Regions from separate parts of the Aeromonas sp. FDAARGOS 1416 genome, predicted to be linked through region 2. Evidence: riboswitches for the same ligand, from Rfam matches in the RefSeq annotation. Region 2 holds a riboswitch; each other region holds the start of a gene.
The links. Region 2 has a riboswitch for cyclic di-GMP ahead of I6L46_RS14270 (hypothetical protein). Riboswitches for the same ligand answer to the same signal wherever they lie in the genome.

Region 1 (2,271 bases), 600 kb from region 2:
ATCGAAAGCGGTACCCAGTTCCAGCGTGGTATCGGTGACACCGCTGAACACCGGCTTCATGCTGTAGACCTCGATGGTACGTACCTGCTCGGTGACGTTGTTGTCGCGATCGCTCACCTTGTAGGTGAGGGGGTAGAGGCCGATGCGCTGGCTGTCTACCGAGCCTTCCACCTGGATTTGGCCAGTCAGGTCGCCATCTTCCTTGTCGTTGGCGCTGACACCGGCCAGCGGATCAAAGGCGGTACCCTGCTTGATGCGGGTATCGCTCAGGCCGCTGAACACCGGCTTGCCGTTGTCGACCGGGGGCGTGATCTCCTGATCGTGGATGAAGGGGCCGTAGCTCTTGATGAAGGATTCGTTGTAGGACTGACCGGCGGCGTTGCGGCCCATGTCCCAGTTGATGGACCAGGTCATCACGCCGCGCAGCGGTTGCCCCTCGCTCTTCAGGCGGTTGAAGGCGTTGTAGAGCTTCTGCGGATCCTGCACATAGCCGGTGGCGGCGGCGTCGATGTTGGTCGGAATGCCAAACACCAGCTTGTCATGGGGGATCTTGTAGAAGCCGCGGGTTCCGTTGCTCAGCGAATCCGCCATGTAGTAGATGAACTCTTCTTTCAGGGCATCGTTGTTCTGGGCAATCCAGCCGATGCCATCGATGTAGATACCGTCACCACCCTGGTTGTAGAACTGGGGGTTGATCCAGTCGTAGTAGCCTTCCAGATTGCGGATATAGGGGATGTAGGCGCCAGTCTGGGTCAGATAGGGGAACTCCGGCGCCATGGTGATTAGGAAGTTTTTCCCCTGGGAGCGGTAGTGATCCTTGACCAGACGCAGGGCCGCCGGGATCACGGTCTGGTTGTCGGCGGCGGTGATGGCGGCCTGTTCCAGGTCGATATCCAGCCCGTCGAAGCCATAGGTCTCCACCAGACGGATGATCTCGTCGGCAAAGGCCTGCTCCTGACCTTTGCGCAGCTCGATGTGTGCATCGGCACCGCCCAGCGCCAGCAGCACGGCACGGCCCTGACGGTTCAGCTCTGCGATCTGCTCGATAAACTGGCTTTCGCTCATGCCGATGGCCGGGTCGAGCTTGAAGGTGGGGATGGGATCGCTGCCATACACCTTCATGAAGGAGACATCGACCACGTTGTATTGCGGGTTGACCTGATCGAGCTTGACGCAGGGGGCGATACCGCCCTTGTAGCCCGAGCCGTCACACCAGTTGTGCCAATAGCCGACCACTACGCCGGACTGGGGGTTGACCATCGCCTGACCGGCACTGGTGGCATATGCCATGGGGGCGCCCATGCCGAGCAGGCAGCCAAGCAGGGATAATTTGAGTTTGTTCATCGTCTCTCCGTACGGTGCAAATGGGGCGTCGGTTGTGACCGGACGTCCTCGGGGGCAGCCCCGCTGTCATAGGTGTTTTCCCTTAGACCGGTGGCTTTGCGTCGCGCCCTTTCGGGTCACTTTGCCTTTTTCACCCGATTTCTGTGCAGCACAGAGAATCAAGTGACCTGCATGGCAGGTTGCCTATGATAGATGCTTGAAAATAAATTAATCAATAGTTGGTTTTGATTCTAATTAACTGAAAAATATTGATAATTTGTTACAGTTGCCACATTTTGTCCGTTTCAATGATTGAGCATGACGGTACTTGGCTGGCAGCTGTGGCGCCGGTAAATGGCGGCTTTTTGCCCCTTGAAAGTAGCGATAAGAGCCAAAAAAGGCCCACATATTCATCTTGTTACTGGCTGTTGATGGCAAAACTGCAGCAACGGCAGAGATCCGGGTCGCAATGGTAGGAAAAGTACAGGGTTGCGGCGGATTCCCGCTTGATTATTGCGTGGCTTGGCCACATGTTAGAAAGCCATACAGAGCTGCTAAAGCGGTCTGTTCAAGACCAAACAAGAGGTAACCGGGATGAATAACCCTTTGCTGACAATGGATTCGCTGCCCCCTTTCAGCCAGATCAAGCCGGAGCAGGTTCAACCTGCCGTGATTCAGGCGATTGCTGACTGCAAGCAGAAGATCAGCGATGTGCTGGCCCAGCGTGATCCCCATACCTGGGATAGCCTGATTGCCCCGCTGGAAGAGGTAAATGACCGTCTGTCACGGATCTGGTCACCGGTCAGCCACCTCAACTCCGTACTCAACAGCGAAGCGCTGCGCGAGGCCCATGATGCCTGCCTGCCGCTGCTCTCCGAATTCCAGACCTATGTCGGTCAGCATGAAGGGCTCTATCAGGCCTATCTGGCCCTCTCCGAGAGCGATGAT
Region 2 (2,271 bases):
TAAACTGTGCCTCTTCAGGTTTATTTAAATAAGCAAAAGCAGCACACCGCATCAGGGGTAGTTCCCGCTACACCTCAACTGCACAACTACATACGTCCTTGTCGTCTGTGCAGAAAGCCGCATTCCGCTTTTGCTTGACGAACAAATTAACGACTCGTTTGATGCACATCAAATACATTTTGATTTGTATAAATTTTTTTATAAACACCTAAAAAACAACGACTTAAACCAACAATGAAACATAAAACGATATCATGAAATAAATAAAGTTCATATAAAGGGCATCTGTTGCAATATTGTCAGACTATGAATTTAAAGTCGCACACAAAATTTCAACAAGAACACAACAAAGATAATCTATCTATTTTTGACAATAGTTATCAACCACTTCATAAACCGCCCCCTAAAGAGGTAATCAGGTAATCAGGTAATCAGGTAATCAGGTAATCAGGTAATCAGGTAATCAGGTAATCAGGTAATCAGGTAATCAGGTAATCAGGTAATCAGGTAATCAGGTAATCAGGTAATCAGGTAATCAGGTAATCAGGTAATCAGGTAATCAGGTAATCAGGTAATCAGGTAATCAGGTAATCAGGTAATCAGGTAATCAAATTATTGGCAGCCCACACATAAATATACATCTACTACATTACATATTAATCATAGATATGACGCGCTAATATAGAGACTTGTCCGCAATATTCACAGGCATGATTTGAGATAAAAAATAAATATACGTTATTAATTATGCAGACTAACTGTGATCCATCTCTCATGATTTTTAAGCCGATTGATTTCTCAAAGTGGAGTGTTATCATCTAGACATAGAGTAAAGGGCAAACCGATCGAAAGGTCGGGACGCAAAGCCACCGGTCTAAGGGTTTTGATACCTAAGACAGCGGAGCTGCCATCTGAGAAGAGTGATGTTATTGCCGATTTATGGCATTACTCTTTGATTGCGTTGCCCTTTTCGTACAACACCTGTGACGAAAAGGACATAGATATGAAAGCTCAACACACCGCCTCCCGTTTAGTTCGCAAGACAGTTTTCTCTGTATGCACCTCCTTGCTGCTTGGTACCGCCTTGTTGCCATCCACAGCTTCTGCGGCTGATGGCTCAGTGACGTTTACTGGCACTATCTATGAATCTCCATGTGATTTTTCTGACAGCAGCGTGACCTGCTATTCAGGCATGAACAAGCAAACCATGCCTTTGGCTCACTTGCAGCAAGCCGGTCAAATCAGCTCAATTAGCAGCACTATCAGCTACAAAGTGACCAATGCCAGCAACATGGCGATCGTGACTGTCAGCTATCTCTGATGACTCATCTGTAGTGACGCTGAAATTGGCGCGAAACAGATGAGCAGGTGGTGTTGAAAGCAACTCTTATCAGGTCGCCTGTGCTACCCATACAGGCGGCCAATATCTTTTCATCCCGCCTCCTCACGAACAAATAGCTGGCTTTGCTGATTGAGTCACCAGTCATCATGCGCCCAGATAATGTGGCTTAAGCCACAGGGACATCTCGCTTTTCCTGGTCATTTGCTGCATGTCTCGTGTTGATTAAATGAGATCTGACACGCACTTTACACAACTAACAACTTCTTCAATAAAGTCGCATGTGAGCCCTCACTACGGCAGCAGGAGTTCAAAAACAGCAAGCATATAAATCAACGCTATATCATTGATTTATATGTCATTTAAAAAATCATTGATATTCTTTTGAGTCCCTGTAAATTGCCTTGCGATTACTCGCAAGACAATACACAAACAAGAACAAAGGGATAAAAATGAACCGTTCAGGTACCGGGTGGCTGCTGCTGGCAGGCCCCCTGCTTTTGGCTACATCCTCGGCGCAAGCCAACTACTCCCCAAATGACTGGCGACAGTATCAGCTGACTGGCGAATCGAGCCGGCAACTGGCCGCTCGCATCACCGAGATCACCTACGAGCTCAAGGCGCGTAGCAGCAATGCTCCTTACCAGCAGCTTAGGGTCTACCGTCGCTTCGACTGGCAGAGCAGCGATCTCGTCGCACTGGCCGAGCAGCAGTGTGGCGAGCCGCAGCTCAAGGTAGATGCAGGCTGGCAGATCCGCTTCGTGCGCTGTGAAGATCGGATTCCGGCGGGCAAGCTCATTCCCGCCAGCAGTTATGACTTCGGTTATGGCCTCAAGCAGGGTCGCTGGGAGCAGCTGGCGGGCACGCCGACCGCCCAGCGACAGGATCGTCTGCCGCTGCCGCAAGCCATCATCCTGGGTCAGAGCGAAAGG
Region 3 (2,271 bases), 440 kb from region 2:
CGAGCGTCACCAGCGACACCGGCTATGACCTGAGCGTCACTGTCTCCGACGGCGGGCTGGATGCCAGTGCGGCAACCCGTCTGACGGTCAAACCGGCCAGCAGCGGCGGTGGTTGCACGGCGACCGATCCGGATGCGGCCAACTGGCCAGTCTGGAAAGCGGCCAGCACCTATAACAGCGGCGACAAGGTGAGCCACAACCAGCTGGTGTGGCAGGCCAAGTACTGGACCCAGGGCAACGAGCCGAGCCGCACTGCGGATCAGTGGTTGCTGGTGAGCAAGGTGCAACTGGGTTGGGATGCCAATGTGGCCTACAACGGTGGCGAGCTCACCACCCATAACGGCCGTCAGTGGAAGGCGCAGTACTGGACCAAGGGCAATGAGCCCGGCAAACACGACGTCTGGCAGGATGTGGGAGCCGTCAGCTGTAAATAAGCATTGAATGGTGGCGGGGCATGCCAGTCATGCCCCGTTTTTTTCTCCCCGCATCTCCACATTCTGGCGGTTCTGCCAACCGGTTTCCCCCAGCTTCTCTCGTGTCCCTGCAAAGTGCTCACTCTTGCCTAGTGATTAATGCTCTCCCCGATAGCTGGCATCTGTGCCGCACGCTGCCCTTTGCCAGCCATTGAGGCTGTTGATAAGCCAGATCATCCCGGCCAGTGGCAAGGCATAAATCGTCAAACGAACAAATTTGTCGTATCTGGATAACCGGGTGCGTGAGGGCAATTCGCTGGGCATGAAGACACCTGCTGGCCATGCAAAGCGGCGATTATAAATTCATTAGTTGCGATACAGATGGGTCTTTTGTCGCATATTGTTCTTACTCATTGATTTTTCTCAATTTTGTGTGATGCGGATCAAAAAAATGGTGTGAGGTATCTGGTTGGAGGTGATGAGATTAGGTCTGCATATCCGGCTGTTTTTTAAACATTAATTTCTTGAAAGTGGGTAATTGTCGGGGTTGGTAACTGGTGGGCTGGCAATGGTCCGATTTGCTTACTTATCAGAATTACCCTACAGTCAATCGGCGATTATTTATCGCCAGAAATAATGTTGTGACAAGGGCAAACCGATTGAAAAGTCGGGACGCAAAGCTTCCGGTCTAAGGGTCAAGGCGACCTAGGATAGCGGGGCCACCACAGTAGAATGCAGGCTGCCCTTGCCAAGGGGTGGCCGTTTTTGTGTCACCTGTCGTGTTGCGTTGCCCTTTCGTTTTTCCCATAACGAAAAGGAAAGCAATATGCTAAGTCCAAAACCTGCACTGCTGGCCATGATGGTCGGCACCCTGCTCGCCTCCTCCGCCGCTTATGCGGCAGCTCCCGGCAAACCCGCCATCGGTTGGGGCCCCACCAAGTTTGCCATCGTCGAAGTCAACCAGTCCGCGACCGCTTATAACGAGCTGGTCAAGGTGAAGGATGGCGCCGATGTGACCGTCACCTGGAATCTCTGGAACGGCGATATTGGCCAGAGTGCCAAGGTGCTGCTGGATGGCAAGGAAGTCTGGTCCGGTCCCTCTTCCGCCGCGGGTACCGCCACCTTCAAGGTGCACAAGGGGGGGCGCTATCAGATGCAGGTCGCGCTGTGCAACGGCGATGGCTGTACCCTGTCTGATGCCAAGGAGATCGTGGTCGCCGATACCGACGGCAGCCACCTTGCACCGCTCAAGCCTGCCCTTCAGGAGAATAACAAACCCTATGTCAACAAGTCCGGCAAGGTGGTCGGCACCTACTATGTGGAGTGGGGGGTCTATGATCGCAACTTCACCGTGGACAAGCTGCCAGCCCAGAACCTGACCCATATCCTCTATGGCTTCACCCCGATCTGTGGCGGTGATGGCCTCAACGACAGCCTCAAAGAGATTTCTGGCAGCTTCCAGGCGTTGCAACGTGCCTGCTCCGGGCGCAAGGATTTCCAGGTCGCCATTCACGATCCCTGGGCCGCGCTGCAAAAAGGGCAGGGGTCACTGGTCGCCTGGGATGAGCCCTACAAGGGCAACTTCGGTAATCTGATGGCCCTCAAACAGGCCTATCCGGACCTGAAGATCCTCCCCTCCGTCGGTGGCTGGACCCTCTCCGACCCCTTCTTCTTCATGCATGACAAGGCCAAGCGTGACGTGTTCGTCGCCTCGGTCAAAGAGTTCCTGCAGACCTGGAAGTTCTTCGACGGCGTCGATATCGACTATGAGTTCCCGGGCGGCGATGGCGCCAACCCCAATCTGGGGGACAAGACCAAAGATGGTGAAACCTATGTGCTGATCATGAAGGATCTGCGC

Region 1: it holds a riboswitch for cyclic di-GMP, as region 2 does, so the genes downstream of both, I6L46_RS17195 (immunoglobulin-like domain-containing protein) here and I6L46_RS14270 (hypothetical protein) in region 2, are expected to answer to the same signal.
Region 3: it holds a riboswitch for cyclic di-GMP, as region 2 does, so the genes downstream of both, I6L46_RS12195 (glycosyl hydrolase family 18 protein) here and I6L46_RS14270 (hypothetical protein) in region 2, are expected to answer to the same signal.

The regions. Positions count from the first base shown of each region.
Region 1 covers NZ_CP077301.1:3,784,343-3,786,613, forward strand. Annotated here, with positions in the region: gene I6L46_RS17195 (immunoglobulin-like domain-containing protein) at 1-1,344, opposite strand, end outside; cyclic di-GMP riboswitch class I at 1,395-1,480, opposite strand; gene prlC (oligopeptidase A) at 1,918-2,271, shown strand, end outside.
Region 2 covers NZ_CP077301.1:3,179,366-3,181,636, forward strand. Annotated here, with positions in the region: cyclic di-GMP riboswitch class I at 826-912, shown strand; gene I6L46_RS14270 (hypothetical protein) at 1,004-1,321, shown strand; gene I6L46_RS14275 (collagenase) at 1,792-2,271, shown strand, end outside.
Region 3 covers NZ_CP077301.1:2,736,523-2,738,793, reverse strand. Annotated here, with positions in the region: gene I6L46_RS12200 (glycosyl hydrolase family 18 protein) at 1-434, shown strand, start outside; cyclic di-GMP riboswitch class I at 1,053-1,140, shown strand; gene I6L46_RS12195 (glycosyl hydrolase family 18 protein) at 1,240-2,271, shown strand, end outside.